2 regions of the Cytobacillus sp. Hz8 genome follow, and region 1 is predicted to be linked to the other one. Evidence: riboswitches for the same ligand, from Rfam matches in the RefSeq annotation. Region 1 holds a riboswitch; the other holds the start of a gene.
What was found. Region 1 has a riboswitch for S-adenosylmethionine ahead of ACE38V_RS10800 (Fur-regulated basic protein FbpA). Riboswitches for the same ligand answer to the same signal wherever they lie in the genome.
Positions count from the first base shown of each region.

Region 2: linked by a shared signal. The riboswitch ahead of ACE38V_RS18650 (hypothetical protein) and the one ahead of ACE38V_RS10800 (Fur-regulated basic protein FbpA) in region 1 are both predicted to bind S-adenosylmethionine.

Region 1 covers NZ_JBHKFI010000007.1:94,562-101,954, forward strand. The annotation lists gene hypD (hydrogenase formation protein HypD) at 1-592, shown strand, start outside; gene hypE (hydrogenase expression/formation protein HypE) at 596-1,603, shown strand; SAM riboswitch class I at 1,782-1,887, shown strand; gene ACE38V_RS10800 (Fur-regulated basic protein FbpA) at 1,972-2,166, shown strand; gene ACE38V_RS10805 (peptide ABC transporter substrate-binding protein) at 2,620-4,305, shown strand; gene ACE38V_RS10810 (ABC transporter permease) at 4,389-5,333, shown strand; gene ACE38V_RS10815 (ABC transporter permease) at 5,330-6,364, shown strand; gene ACE38V_RS10820 (ABC transporter ATP-binding protein) at 6,369-7,393, shown strand, end outside.
Region 2 covers NZ_JBHKFI010000019.1:23,859-31,251, reverse strand. The annotation lists gene ACE38V_RS18670 (Zn-dependent hydrolase) at 1-822, shown strand, start outside; gene ACE38V_RS18665 (cysteine hydrolase family protein) at 959-1,516, opposite strand; gene ACE38V_RS18660 (Lrp/AsnC family transcriptional regulator) at 1,635-2,075, shown strand; gene ACE38V_RS18655 (universal stress protein) at 2,285-2,731, shown strand; SAM riboswitch class I at 2,948-3,039, shown strand; gene ACE38V_RS18650 (hypothetical protein) at 3,136-3,399, shown strand; gene ACE38V_RS18645 (hypothetical protein) at 3,536-3,817, shown strand; gene ACE38V_RS18640 (phosphoribosyl-ATP pyrophosphohydrolase) at 3,834-4,166, shown strand; gene ACE38V_RS18635 (GNAT family N-acetyltransferase) at 4,971-5,489, shown strand; gene ACE38V_RS18630 (rhomboid family intramembrane serine protease) at 5,611-6,075, opposite strand; gene ACE38V_RS18625 (class I SAM-dependent methyltransferase) at 6,492-7,247, shown strand.

The DNA of each region.
Region 1 (7,393 bases):
GATGACGACAAAGCTCGTGGAGCCCATCTTGAGAACTCTTTTAGAATCCAAAGAGGTTAAAATCGACGGCTTTATTCTTCCGGGGCATGTTTCGATTATCCTTGGAAAAAAGAACTATCAATATTTAGTAGATGAATATCAAATTCCTGGTGTCATTACCGGGTTTGAACCCGTTGAATTACTAGGTGGAATCTATAAATTAATTGCCCAATTATTAGATGGACGAGCTGAAATAGAAAATGATTATTCTTTTGTTGTGAGTGATGAGGGGAATAAGGCAGCTCAGGCTTTAATCAATCAATATTTTGAGCCGGTGGATGAGGCTTGGAGAGGAATCGGTGTCATTCCAAAAAGCGGCATGAATATGAAAGAAGAATTTGCAGAATGGAATGCAAAGAATCGTTTTCATATCACAGTAGGAGAGCCGCGCAAAACAAAATGTCGCTGCGGAGAAATCATTAGAGGGCTTATTTCACCGGAGGAATGTCCTTTATTTGGGAAGGCTTGTACACCAGTCAAACCAATTGGGCCTTGCATGGTTTCTACAGAAGGCACATGTTCAGCTCATTACCAGTACTTGAGGGAGGATTAGTTAATGAAGGATGAGAGAATTAGCTTAGCTCATGGTGATGGAGGAGAGCTGGCACATAATTTAATACAAGATGTATTTGTTAAGGCGTTTGGGCATAATGAATTTGCTCGCTTTGATGCAGCTGTCTTTCCATCTCCCTCTGTAAAAATGGCTGTGACGACGGATAGCTTCGTGGTAAAACCAATCTTTTTCCCTGGTGGAAACATCGGAAAACTTGCTATTGCTGGGACGGTTAATGACCTGGCTGTAAGTGGAATGATTCCGCAATATTTAACAGCGGGTTTTATTATTGAAGAGGGCTTCAAGGTGAAAGAACTGAAGGAAATTGTTCATTCAATGGCAGAAGAGGCACAAAAAGCTCAGGTCCAAATTGTGGCAGGCGACACAAAGGTGGTAGAACGAGGAAGTATTGATGGGCTTTACATCAACACTACCGGAATCGGCTTTATTCATCCTACACATCCTGTCCAACCGGAATTAATGGATGAAGGAGACTCCATTATTGTTAATGGCACAATCGGTGACCATGGCATTGCGATTTTAGGTGCACGGGGAGAGCTTGGAATTAAGACGGAACTGCAGAGTGATTGTGCGGCGCTGAATGGGTTGATTGCTAGTGTGATAGATTCGGTTGATGGGATTCGAATCATGCGGGATCCTACACGAGGCGGTCTCGCAACGACGCTTGTAGAAATCGCAGAGGATTTTGGAATCTCCATGGAAATAGAAAATGAAGAAATCCCAATTCGAAGCGAAGTAAAAGGTGCCTGTGATATCCTTGGATTCGATCCACTTTATCTTGCAAATGAGGGAAAAGTTATTTTCATTGTGAAAAAAGAGCAAGAAGCACAGGTTCTTCAGCTACTAAAACAGCACGAGCTTGGACAAAATGCTAAAGTCATCGGTCATATAACAGGCAAAGAGAAAGGAACGCTTCATTTAAAAACGGGACTTGGCAGTACGAGAAAGCTGCATAGACTTTCTGGAATGATGCTGCCGCGAATTTGTTAAATTGAACTAGACCTGAAAATCATTAGGCAGTAGCACATAAGTTGTGTTGCTGCCTGATGATTTTCAGGTTTTTAAAAGTGAAGTTTTTTTTCCTCTAAATAATGGTTGACAAATCGGAATAGTAGGTTTATTTTATACATAAAGCTAAAATAAAATTTAAATATTCTTTGATATATCCAACTTATCAAGAGAGGTGGAGGGAATGGCCCTTTGATACCTCAGCAACAGGTTCTTTTAAGAACACTGTGCTAATTCCAACAAGCATTATGCTTGGAAGATGAGTTAGGGTGACATGTTACTGAGTCAATCCTATTCTTATCTTTAAGAATAGGATTTTTATTTTTTATCAAATAAAGGGAGTGAATGAAATGAGTAACTATCCTTGTAAAAATCTTGAAAAGCGGCGCAAAGAATTAATAAATATACTTACTACTTTTGAATTCTATAAAAATGGTGATAAGAGTCTGTATGAATTACCTCTTCCTGATTTAGAACATGAGTATGAATCATTTCAAGCAAATTTGCATCCGCATATCGGTGTGGGTTCTATACATTGGGTTTAGTGATAAACAGGGAATCTTTTACCCGAAAAAATGAAGTTAAAAAATTATAGACTGGATTGGTCTTGTATCAAAGTATTGAATTATGCTTGTTCGATATCTTTTAGAAATAAAAAAATCATATACTAGTTGTCTTGTTTTGTGAAGCCATAATTAATTTGTTTCATAGAGTATCATAAATCCGACTATTCCTATTGGCTTACTAAAACTGATTTTGAAGCTTTAACAGGTCAATAGATAGTACAATACATTTTCAACAAGAGCTCAAACGTTACAAAATTTAGAAATAGGAGGAACTTACATAATGAAATATGGCATCCAATACAGAAATTTGTGTTGCTGTCTTCAAAAGGATAGTTGATTGAAAAGAAAAAACTAATTGCTAGTAAGTGTGTTTCAGTGAAAGGAATTATTTACTAAATAATTTAATTTTAGAGAAAGATAGGAGTAAAAAAGATGCAAAAAATTAAAAGAAAATTAAGTATATTGATTGGATCATTATTTGTGATTACATCGTTAGTAGGTTGCTCTGCTAATACGAATGGAAGCAATAATTCCTCAGGCGAAAAGGCAAGTGGAAAGTCAGGTGAGCAATTAGCCGATAATCAAGTGTTAAATTGGGTTGCACCAACAGAAATACCAACAGCAGACTCCGTAAAGGAATATGATACTGCAAGTGCAGAGCAAATTAATATTTTTGCTGAAGGATTGTATAAAATTAACGGGAAAAATGAGGCTGTTCCAGCTATTGCTGACGGTGAACCTAAAGCAACGAACAAGGAGAAAACACAATATATTATTAATATTAAAAAAGATTTGAAATGGTCAAATGGTGATCCATTGACGGCAAAAGATTTTGTTTATGCATGGCAGCGCTTGTTTGATCCTAAAACCGCTGCACAAAATGCCAGCACTTATTTTAATATAAAAAATGCTCAAGCCATTAATGAAGGAAAAATAGATAAAAGTAAATTAGGGATTAAGGCACTATCCGATACGCAGTTGCAAATTGATTTGGAATATTCCGATGTATATTTTAAAGAGACACTTTCCTCTACGAACCTTTTTCCTCAAAATGAGAAGTTTGTAACGGAGAAAGGTGATAAATACGGTAAAAGCAGTGAAGATACTTTAAGCAATGGTCCGCTCGTATTGTCAGATTGGGATGGTACCGGATTAAGTTGGAAGTATAAGAAGAACAAATATTATTGGGATAAAGATAACATCTCTCTCAAGCAAATTAATGTGCAAGTTGTAAAAGAAACGGCTACTGGAATTAATCTGTATCAGGCTGGGACAATTGATGGTGTTACATTATCTGGTGACTTTATTAAACAATTCAAAGATGACCCGGGATATATAAATATTTTAGCACTTCGCGCAACAAACCTTGAATTAGGAACCAGTTCAAATAAAAACCTGCAAAATGAGAATCTGCGTAAGGCATTAAGTTTATCCATTGATCGAAATGAATTGGTCAAGAATGTATTAGCTGATGGTTCTCGTGCAGCAACTGGGGCTATTCCAAAGGGGATGGCAAAGGACCCGAAAAATGAAGAAGATTTTGCAGATGCAGCTGGAGAATTAGTGAAGCACGATACGGATCAAGCGAAAAAATTATGGGAAAAAGCAAAAGAAGAGCTTGGTGTAGATAAAGTTTCATTTACATTAATAACCTCTGATGATGGTGATTCTAAGACTATCGGTGAATATTTACAAAGTCAAATAGAAACGGCATTGCCAGGCGTTACCATTAACTTGAGTAATGTTCCTGCAAAGGTGCGTTTCGAGAAAATGATGACTTATAAATTTGATTTAGCACTAGGAGGCTGGACAGGAGATTTTGACCCAGTCAGCTACTTAAATCAGTTTTTCTCAACCTTTGAACATAATCATGCCAAGTTTAACGATTCTGAATATGATCAGCAGATTACTAAGATTAAGACTACAGACTTGACAAATCCAGAGCAACGTTGGAAAGATCTTGTGAAAGCACAAGAATATTTATTAGATAAGCAAGTCGTTATACCGTTAACTCAAGGAGCAGAAAACTATTTGGTTAATCCGAAAGTTAAAGGAATCGTGACACATAATCTTGGGGCTCCGATTGATATCACACATGCGTATATTATAAAACAATAGTTTTTGAAGTTTATCTTTAAAAAGGGAGGGGATCGAATTCTCCCCTCCTTTTTTCTTGATGTTGTTTGAAGGAAGGTTTTAAATTGATCAATCTCCTGCAGTTTATATTGAAAAGAATTGTATATATTCTTATTACATTATTATTGATTAGCACTATTACTTTTGTTTTAATGCAGAAGTTGCCAGGTTCACCGTATGGAAATGAAGAAAAAATAACGGCTGCTCAAAGAGAGGTTTTGAATCAACGATATGGTTTAGATAAACCGGTAGCGGAACAGTATTTATACTATATTAAGGGGTTGGTTAGGGGTGACTTAGGCATTTCATTTCAATTTGGAGACCAGCCAGTAAACAAAATCATATCAACAAGAGTCTGGCCTTCTGTTCAACTTGGCATACAGGCTTTAATTCTAGGAAGCTTGATTGGTATTATTTTAGGAATTATTTCAGCGAAGTTTCAGAATACATGGATCGATACTTCTTCTTCCATAATAGCTATACTAGGACGATCTGTTCCTAACTTCGTTTTTGCGGTTATTCTTCAACTGCTCTTTGCTATTTATTTGAAATGGCTGCCGATAGGATTATGGAACAATGGATTCTATTCAACAATCCTTCCAACAATTGCTCTTTCGTTTGCCCCTATGGCGGATGCGGCCAGGTTTGTCCGAACTGAGATGATTGAGGTCTTACATAGCGATTATATTGAATTAGCACGTTCAACGGGTATAGGAGAATGGGAGATTGCCGTCAGACATGGATTACGTAATGCCATTATTCCTTTTATCACTGTAATCGGTCCTATGGTCGCAACTTTGCTAGTCGGTTCTTTAGTTATAGAACAAATCTTTGCCGTTCCTGGTATTGGCGAGCAGTTTGTAAAGTCTATTCTTTCAAATGACTACTATACCATCATGGGTGTTACAATCCTTTATTCAACTTTACTGGTTGTCGTGATTTTGATTGTCGATATTCTTTATATATTGATTGATCCGAGAATGCGCTTGAGTAGGGGGGATAAAGGATGAGTGAACGGGTAAGTCATATTGAAGATATTCCAGATGAATATTTCAAACCTTTTCGGTCTAATGAAAAGTATAGTAGCGAAGAAATGCAAGTTGAGTCCGTAAATTTTTATCAAGATAGTTGGAGAAGATTAAAGAAAAACAAAGGAGCTGTTGCTTCTTTTGTGTTATTACTGATTATTCTGTTTGTTTCTATTGGATCAATCTGGCTCACACCACACGATCCAAATGCCCAAGAGGTGAGGCATTCATTTCTGCCACCCAAAATTCCGGGAATTCATATTAATGGATTAAATGGTTATGCAAAACAGGGTGCAGAGTGGGTAGATGTATATAAACAAAAGCAAGTGCCTTCTGAAGTTTATTATTTTCTAGGTACGGATAAGTTTGGGAGAGATTTGCTTTCAAGATTGCTTTTTGGTACTAGAGTCTCATTATTGATTGCCCTTTTTGCAGCATTTTTAGACTTAACAATTGGCGTAGCCTATGGCTTGATATCTGGATGGCTGGGAGGAAGAGTCGATACGATTATGCAGCGAATATTAGATATCATATCAGGTGTTCCAACGCTGGTTGTTGTCGTATTAATGCTACTTGTTTTTCCTCCAGGTATCGTATCTATCGCAGTTGCGATGGCTTTAGTAGGCTGGACTACGATGGCAAGAGTTGTAAGGGGGCAAACCTTGCAATTAAAGAATCAGGAATTTGTTTTAGCAATGAAAGTGTTGGGCCAGAGTCCCATCAAAATTGCACTTGGTCATATTCTCCCTAACTTAAGCAGTATCATTATTATTCAGACCATGTTTACTATCCCAAGCGCTATTTTCTTTGAGGCATTTTTAAGTTTTATTGGTGTGGGAATGCGTGTACCTGACGCTTCTTTAGGTACATTGATCAATGAAGGATATCAAACTTTTCGTTTTTATCCGCATTTAATGTGGTATCCGGCTCTCATCATCAGCTTAATCATGATCGCATTTAATATTTTCGCTGATGGTCTTAGAGATGCTTTTGATCCAAAGATGAAGGGGTAATCATATGCCAGAAAAAATATTATCAGTAAATAATTTACATGTTTCGTTTCAAACATTTGCAGGAAAGGTTCATGCAGTCAGAGGCGTTTCCTTCGATTTATATAAAGGAGAAACTTTGGCTGTTGTAGGAGAATCCGGTTCTGGGAAATCTGTTACTTGCAAAAGCATTATTCGTTTACTTTCAAAAAATGCTTCCATTGATGAAGGCAATATTCAATATGGGGGAGAAGAAATTTTATCAAAAGAACCTAAAGAATTGCGTCAAATTCGCGGAAAGGAAATTTCAATCATTTCTCAAGATCCGATGACTTCCCTAAATCCAACGATGCAAATAGGAAAGCAAATTGCTGGACCGATGATTCATCATTTACATCTTTCAAAAGGCGAAGCGAAGAATAGAGCAATTGAGTTATTAAATCTCGTAGGTATTCCAAATAGTGAAATAAGATATAAGCATTACCCACATCAATTTTCTGGTGGTCAAAGACAAAGAATTGTCATTGCTATAGCACTTGCATGTAACCCAAAAATCTTAATTGCTGATGAACCAACAACTGCCTTAGATGTTACTACTCAGGCACAAATAATTGAATTGATGAAAAGTATACAAAAGAAAATTGGAACATCCATTATCTTTATTACACATGATTTAGGTGTAGTGGCAAAGATGGCTGACAGGGTTGCAGTTATGTATGCAGGAAAAATTGTTGAAATTGGACAATCAGAGGAAATCTTCTATTTTCCACAGCATCCATATACGTGGGGATTGTTACAATCGATCCCTTCAAAAGATGGAACAGGGGAAGAATTGTATGTTATTCCTGGAACACCACCGGATTTGATAAATCCTCCTAAAGGTGATGCTTTCTATCTAAGGAATCCATATGCACTTGAAGTAGATCGTCATTTTGAGCCGCCTTTTTATCAATTATCGCCTACACATTATGCTGCAACGTGGTTATTAGATAGAAGAGCTCCTAAAATTGATGTTCCTCCTTTGATTAAAAGAAGATACGATATTTATTATCA
Region 2 (7,393 bases), on a different contig from region 1:
GAACCCTCAATGATGGCATCTGGTGTCCTTTCTAGAAAATTCGATAAAGCCACGATGCTGCAAAAAAAGGATGTCGATGGAATCACATTCGAAGAGGCACTGCACTCGATCGGATATGCAGGTAAAGAAAATGCCCGATTAAAAGAGGCATCAGCTTTCTTGGAGCTCCATATTGAACAAGGCCCGATTTTAGAGCGAGAGGAATTATCGATTGGAATTGTTGAATGCGTCCTTGGGATGGTCTGCTATGAGATTGAAATAAATGGGGAGTCCGATCATGCGGGCACGACTCCAATGGATATGAGAAAGGATGCGCTATTCGCAGCGAACAATATCATCTCAATCGCAAGAGAAAAACTGAGTGTGCTGGATCCTCAATTAGTTTTTACAATGGGGAGAATGAATGTCTATCCTAATGTTCATACGGTGATCCCAAATAAAGTCGTCTTTACATTGGAGGCAAGGCATAAAAATCCCATTGTGATGAAGCAGGTAGAAGAAATTATCCAGGGCTTCACACAGATCCCAGATCATGAGGGATGTACAATCCAGGTGCAAAAGCAATGGGATCGGCAGACAGTTTGGTTTGATGAGAATATCGTCCAAAAATTGGAGCAATCAGCGCAAACTTTAGGATATCCCTACAAAAAGATGGATAGCGGCGCAGGTCACGACGCCCAATTTCTCGCAAGCTACATTCCAACCGCGATGGTATTTGCGAAAAGCATTAATGGCAAAAGCCATTGCGAGGAAGAATTAACGACCTGGGAGGATTGTGAGAAGGGGGTAAATGTTCTTTTAGAAACGGTATTATCTTATTAAAATTGCAAAAAAAAATCTACTATTTTTGAAATGAAATAGTAGATTTTTTTTGGAGTTTAATAGAAAAGGAAAATAAATTGATTGAGGTACATAATGGCATTTCCTATAGGGATAGATGCACATGGCATCTAGTGATTCAAATGGTCGTGTTAGAAAGAAAATCTTCGGTTGAAACTACATTGGCATATATACCGTTAAGTGCACTAACAAAGGCATAATGAACCTGTTCAGCTGGTACGAACTTATCATGATAAGATAAGGCGGTTGTGGTGCATGCGTCTTCAATAAGTGTAGTTACAAAGCCTAGTTCCTTCGCTGCTCTGACGGTGGCATCAACGCACATATGCGTCATCATTCCTACTATTATAAGGTTTGTTACTCCTTTTTCTTTTAATTTGCTTTCTAATTCGGTCTTGAAAAAACTGTTAGGTGTATGTTTTATGATAACATTTTCGTGCTCTAAAGGAAGGACGGCTTTATTTATTTTAGCTCCCTCTGTATTTGGCAGAAAGAAGCTTGCCCCTTTATTAATGGAGATATGCTGAATATGAAAAATATTATTTTTGTCATTCTGTCTAAACCATTCAAGTATTTTTCTAGCATTGGCAGAAGCGGCAACAGGGTTGCTTAATTCCATCTTTCCATTTGGAAAATAGTCATTTTGAATATCAATAATGATTAAAGCTAAAGTCATTTTCTTCACCTCATTGAAATATTTATTATAATAAAATGATAAAGATGATCTTGAATTTTATCGATACTTTGGTGAAACACTTTTAGATTAAATCATTTCATGGTGAAAGGAATTTATTATGGAACTTGATAACATTGATTTTCAAATTTTGCGGTTACTAACCAAAAACTCACGCATACAATGGAAGGACTTAGGGGAACAAATTCATATGACGGGACAAGCAGTTGGGAACCGTATTAAAAAACTGGAGGATAGCGGCGTCATAAAATCCTACTCCTTAATCATCGATGAAATGAAATTGGGGCTTCCTTTTACAGCGTTTGTCATTATTCATATGAAAACAACTAATCATGATTCGTTTATTCGCTTTATTCAGGAACGAAATGAGGTTGTTGAAGCTCATCGAATTTCGGGGGGAGGCTGTTATCATTTAAAATTAAAAGTTAAATCACAAGAACAGTTGAATCTTATTCTTAATAACATTCTCGATTATGGGAATTATAGCTTAAATCTATCAATCCAAGAGATTAAACAGAATAATCCGTTGGGGGCCATATAACCCAGAAAGAGCATTCCATGATTACTTGATAATTTATGGTGCAGGCTTCTTTTTCGTTATGGAGATTGGGGGCAGGTGCTCATAAGATGATTTAACCTTAAAACAGATTTTGAAAAAAGTCTGAATGACATAGGAAATAGGGTGGGGATTGCAGAATTAGTAATATAACAAAGAAAAACGGTTTTTTTACGGGAAAGGATGATCTCCTAATGAACGAAGAAGCGACAAAAGTGAAGGCACAAATTATTGTTCCAATTGATGATTCTACTTATTCCCATCAAGCACTTGAATTTGCCATATCTTATGCAAAACAAATAGATGGGGAGCTTATTCTTACGAATGTGCAACCAACCTATTCATCTCCAAATTTGCATCGCTTTATATCTAAGCAAGAAATTCAGGAGTATATACATGATACAGCAGAAGAAATTTTGGAGAGAGCACTGCAATCGATTTCAACCGAAAACGTCCATATTGAAAAGGTAATCCGTATAGGGATTCCAAAAGTGGAAATTACTAAGCTGGCGGAAGAAAGGAAAGCTTATTGTATAGTGATGGGTACTCGCGGCATGGGTGCTGTGAAGAGTGCCTTAATAGGAAGTGTAAGCCTAGGGGTTCTACAGTTATCTCCATGTCCAGTCACCGTTGTTCCTTAGAAGGATTTCTGAAAAGAAGTAGCAAGAGACTATCTTTAACATGATTAAAATGGCTAACATGGATATTAACTTGAGATTAGCCATCTCCTAAAACGTGAGTTGAATAATCGAAAAACATGAAAAAAGAGTATAAATATTTTCATCATTTCCGGTAAGACAGATAGGATGATCAATATTTTTTTCAAACAATCCTCATATAATGATACTAAGTTAATAAGGTTATCAAGAGTGAACGAGAGTACTGGCTCAACGACTTCACAGCAACCTGCCAAGCACGGTAAGGAGCTTCAACCAGTGAATGATAACGTCGGACTAAAAAGGTTCCTTGTTGCATTTACGCTTGCAACGAGGAGCCTTTTTTCTTGATGCTTTATTAAAAATAAGGATAAGGGAGAGGTTTGAATATGATTGTCAACGGAGTAATCAGAAGTTATATTTCAAAATCAATGAAAGCGGAAAGATTCATTTTTTTAGTGGCGGAATTAATCGAAAGCCAGTTACAGGAGTGGGATAGGGCATATGAACTGATTCTTATGAAGCAAGCGGATTACACAATAGTTGTAAAAAATAAAGTTGACTCCTATGAAGTTACCATAGCAGAAAATGAACTGGCTACCCTTCAAAAAAGGAGCCCGTACTCTCTGACAGAAAAATGTGGGAGGAATTAGAGAAACAAGGACTAGAAGTCAAGAAGGAGTATGGGAATTATATCGAATATGTATTTATCGATCGATTCATAGAAAACGGAAAAAACGAACGGGCCTTTTGAGATGATAAATCCATGAACCAAAGGGAGTTGATTATATGAACAAAATGAACAAATGGAATCGATTATTTATTCGTCAAGGGTTTATGGTGGAAGAGAAGAGCTTTAATGTGTTTGATTGTACAAGTAAAACAAATGAGAATATGGAATTTCTCCTTGATGGTTTAAGAAAGCTTTCCATTATTTTTACCTACGAGAATAGTATTTTAACAATAAGCAATGAACCAATATCTGAAGACCTCTGTCTAAAATGTTTTGATCTCAAAGATCGAGGTCGTGGAGAAGGGCTATGGTTTCGACATTTGGTTGAATATTCATAAAGGAGGAGGAAGAAAAATGCCTGTGTATAATAAATTAGTACGTGACAAAATCCCTGATATTATCAAGAATAGTGGAAAAGAAGCCTTTACAAAAATTCTTTCTGACTATGAATACAAAACAGAGCTAAGAAAAAAAGCTCAAGAGGAATTATCGGAGTATTTAGAAGCCGATACTGATCGAGATAGTATAGAAGAATTAGCTGATTTACTTGAAATTATTCATTCATTAGCTAGTATTCATGGAGCAACGTATGAAGAATTAGAAGATGTGCGTCAGAAAAAGGCAGATGAACGTGGTGGATTTAATAATAGGATTTTTTTAACTGTGGTTAGTAATGAAGAAAATTGAATTAGTTACAGAGAATATCATTGAAAAAATAATGGAGGGTTTAATCTCAGTAAAAATGACAAAAAAATCTTGTTTTATTTAACAAAGGAAATTTGTAAATTCCGGTTGCATGAGTATTTCGAGAGAAGAGAAGGTAGAAAATAAATAATATCCAATTATTTCCTGATTTCTATGGAGTTGCCTGTAAATAGGTGGTTCCATTTTCTCTCTCACTTTTAACTTGAAAGAAAGAGTTATTTATTAGTGATTGAATACAAATAAATAATTAGTACAAAATTTTATCTATATGAAATCATTAGCAATAAGCTGAATTAATAAAAAATAGGAATAAACAAATTTTCAAACTTTTTAAAGCTGCAAGGGAAAGATTCATTCAATTAATAATGCTGGTGGTTAGTCGAATATGATGAATAAAGGAGTTATATGAATCTATAGAGAATGATATATCATCCTATAGATTGCTGGGAGGAAACAAGATAAAGTTGATTATCCTTGGTTTGCTAATTGCAATAATCTTGATTGGAGTGATAAAAACCATCGCCAATCGAAATTGGACCCTAATTGCCACTACGATTGGAAACGATGAGTATTTTAAAATAGTTCATCCCTGCAAAGAGAAGGAATTAAGTATAAAAGCGTGTCCCCAACAAGAAGTTTTGGTGTCAATCAGGAAAGATATTTAGAGCAGACGGTGTATGACATTTATGTGAAAAAGGAAGATGGGCATCTAGCCAGTAAGGCAATACATGAGCATCACTAGAGATAATAGGCGATTTTTTTAGCTGAATAAGGGAGGAATAGCACTTGCACATTAGATTATTAGATTCAAAGGATGCGAGAGATTATCGCAGAATCCGACTGGAAGCTTTACAATTTCATCCTGCAGCATTTGGATCGAGCTTTGAAGAGGAAAAAGAATATTCATTTGAAACTATTGCCCAACGATTGAGCAGTGATTTCGCTTTTACTTTTGGTGCATTTAAGGATGACAAATTGATAGGAGTTGTCACATTAGTTTTTGAACAAAAAATAAAGCTAAGGCATCGGGCAACAATTGTAGCTATGTATGTTGTACCTGAACAAAGAAGAACTAAAGCGGGCAAACAATTAATGCAAGAGACAATCCTTCATGCTCAAAAAAGCGGAGTAATTGAACAAATCTATTTAGCTGTTGTAACCACGAATCAACCTGCTAAAAAAATGTATCAATCCCTTGGTTTTAAAACATATGGAATCGATCAAAATGCCTTGAAATTGGATCAAGCTTATTTTGATGAGGAGTTAATGGTGTTAAGATTGGATAACCAGAATGCTTCTATTTAATATTAGTCAGAACACAATTAGGGAGTTGTGAAACGAACCAAAGTAATGTTGTATAGTCTAACAGGATTAGGTGCCCAATTTGTTAGTTGAATCAAGGCAGCTGCTTAACTGAGGAAGAATTTTATCCTTGAACATTAAAGGGTCTAAAACTGTTAGTACAAATAAAAATAATCCCCATTATAATTCCAGAAATGAAGCCGCCAAAATGCCCGGCAATACTAATATTCTTATATAAAAATGTTATGATCCAACCGGAACTAATGAAAAAAATGATAACTATTTTTGATTGGTTATCGAACACATCCTTTTTTAATATGATCATTGACAAATAGATTCCAAAAAGACCAAATTCGAATCCTGATGATCCAACTCCTGCTTCGCTGTTCGGTAATAATATGGTAAGTGCACTACCTAATGTGGTAAAGAAAAATAATTCCATAAATCTTATTTTACCTAAACTTTTTTCAAGTGGAGGGCTAAATAGAAGAATTATGACCATATTCATAAACAGGTGCTTAAATCCACCATGTATAAAGGCATAGCTAATAAGTCTGTAAAACTCTCTCTTTTGCTGGATCCATTCCAATGCTATGCCACCTAATCTATATAAAATATCATCATTTGATAAGCCACCAATAAACGATGTATATAAAAATACGAGAATATTCAGTAGTACTATAATAGATGTAATACTATAGGCGGACAAATATTGTCTAAAAGTTTCATTCCTAATAAATATCATGGGAAGAATACCTTCTTTCTGTTTAACAACTTAACATCGAATATTTAAAAATAAATGTTCATAGCGATAATGAAATCTTTGAATTAAATATATATAAATAATTTTAACATATTTTTCCTGCTATTATCTTTTCTAATACAAATGTTAGATTCTATAAAAAATTGAAAAATATCACTAAATAGATATGGTAAAAGCCACTTAAATATGGCAAAGTTTGAATGAACGGATTTTGGATATTTAGTTTTAAAGGAGAGTCTCACATGGATAAAAAATATACAGAATTAAACTCAAAAACTTTTGATAAGTGGGTGAAGGAAGGTTGGGAGTGGGGGCAACCGATTCATCACGAAATTTTTGAAAAGGCCAAAAATAATGATTGGTTTGTCCTATTAACCCCAACAAAACCCGTACCGAAGGAATGGTTTTGCGAAATGAAAGATGCCCAAATACTCGGGTTAGCTTCTGGCGGTGGTCAGCAGATGCCGATATTTACTGCATTGGGATCAAAATGCACAGTTTTGGATTATTCAGAAAGGCAATTATTAAGTGAAAAGGAAGTTGCCAAAAGAGAGAATTATGAGATTGAAACTGTACAAGCAGATATGACCCAACCATTGCCTTTCGAGGATGAATCCTTCGATTTGATTTTTCATCCTGTTTCCAATTGCTATGTTGAAGATGTACTTCCAATATGGAAGGAATGTTACAGGGTGTTGAAAAAAGGAGGGATTCTACTTTCAGGACTAGACAATGGGCTCAATTTTCTCTTTAATGAGGAGGAAACAACGATAACCTATAAGCTTCCGTTCAATCCATTGAAAGACGAGCAGCTTTACGAGGAATCGATCAAAAATGACTGGGGAATCCAATTTTCCCACACCATCGAAGAGCAAATAGGAGGACAATTACAGGCAGGATTTATGCTTACAGATATCTATCAAGACACAAATGGCTCTGGAAAACTGCATGAGTGCAATGTCCCAACCTTTTATGCTACAAGAGCAATCAAAAGGTGAATATAGCCTAACGTTATACTATTTTTCTAGTTTGATTAATAAAAAACCTGTATCTTTGATTACCTGGTAATTTAAGAAACAGGTTTTTTTATAATGAATGGTATTAATATCAATTCATAAGAAAATTTGTCATCACGAAATTGAAA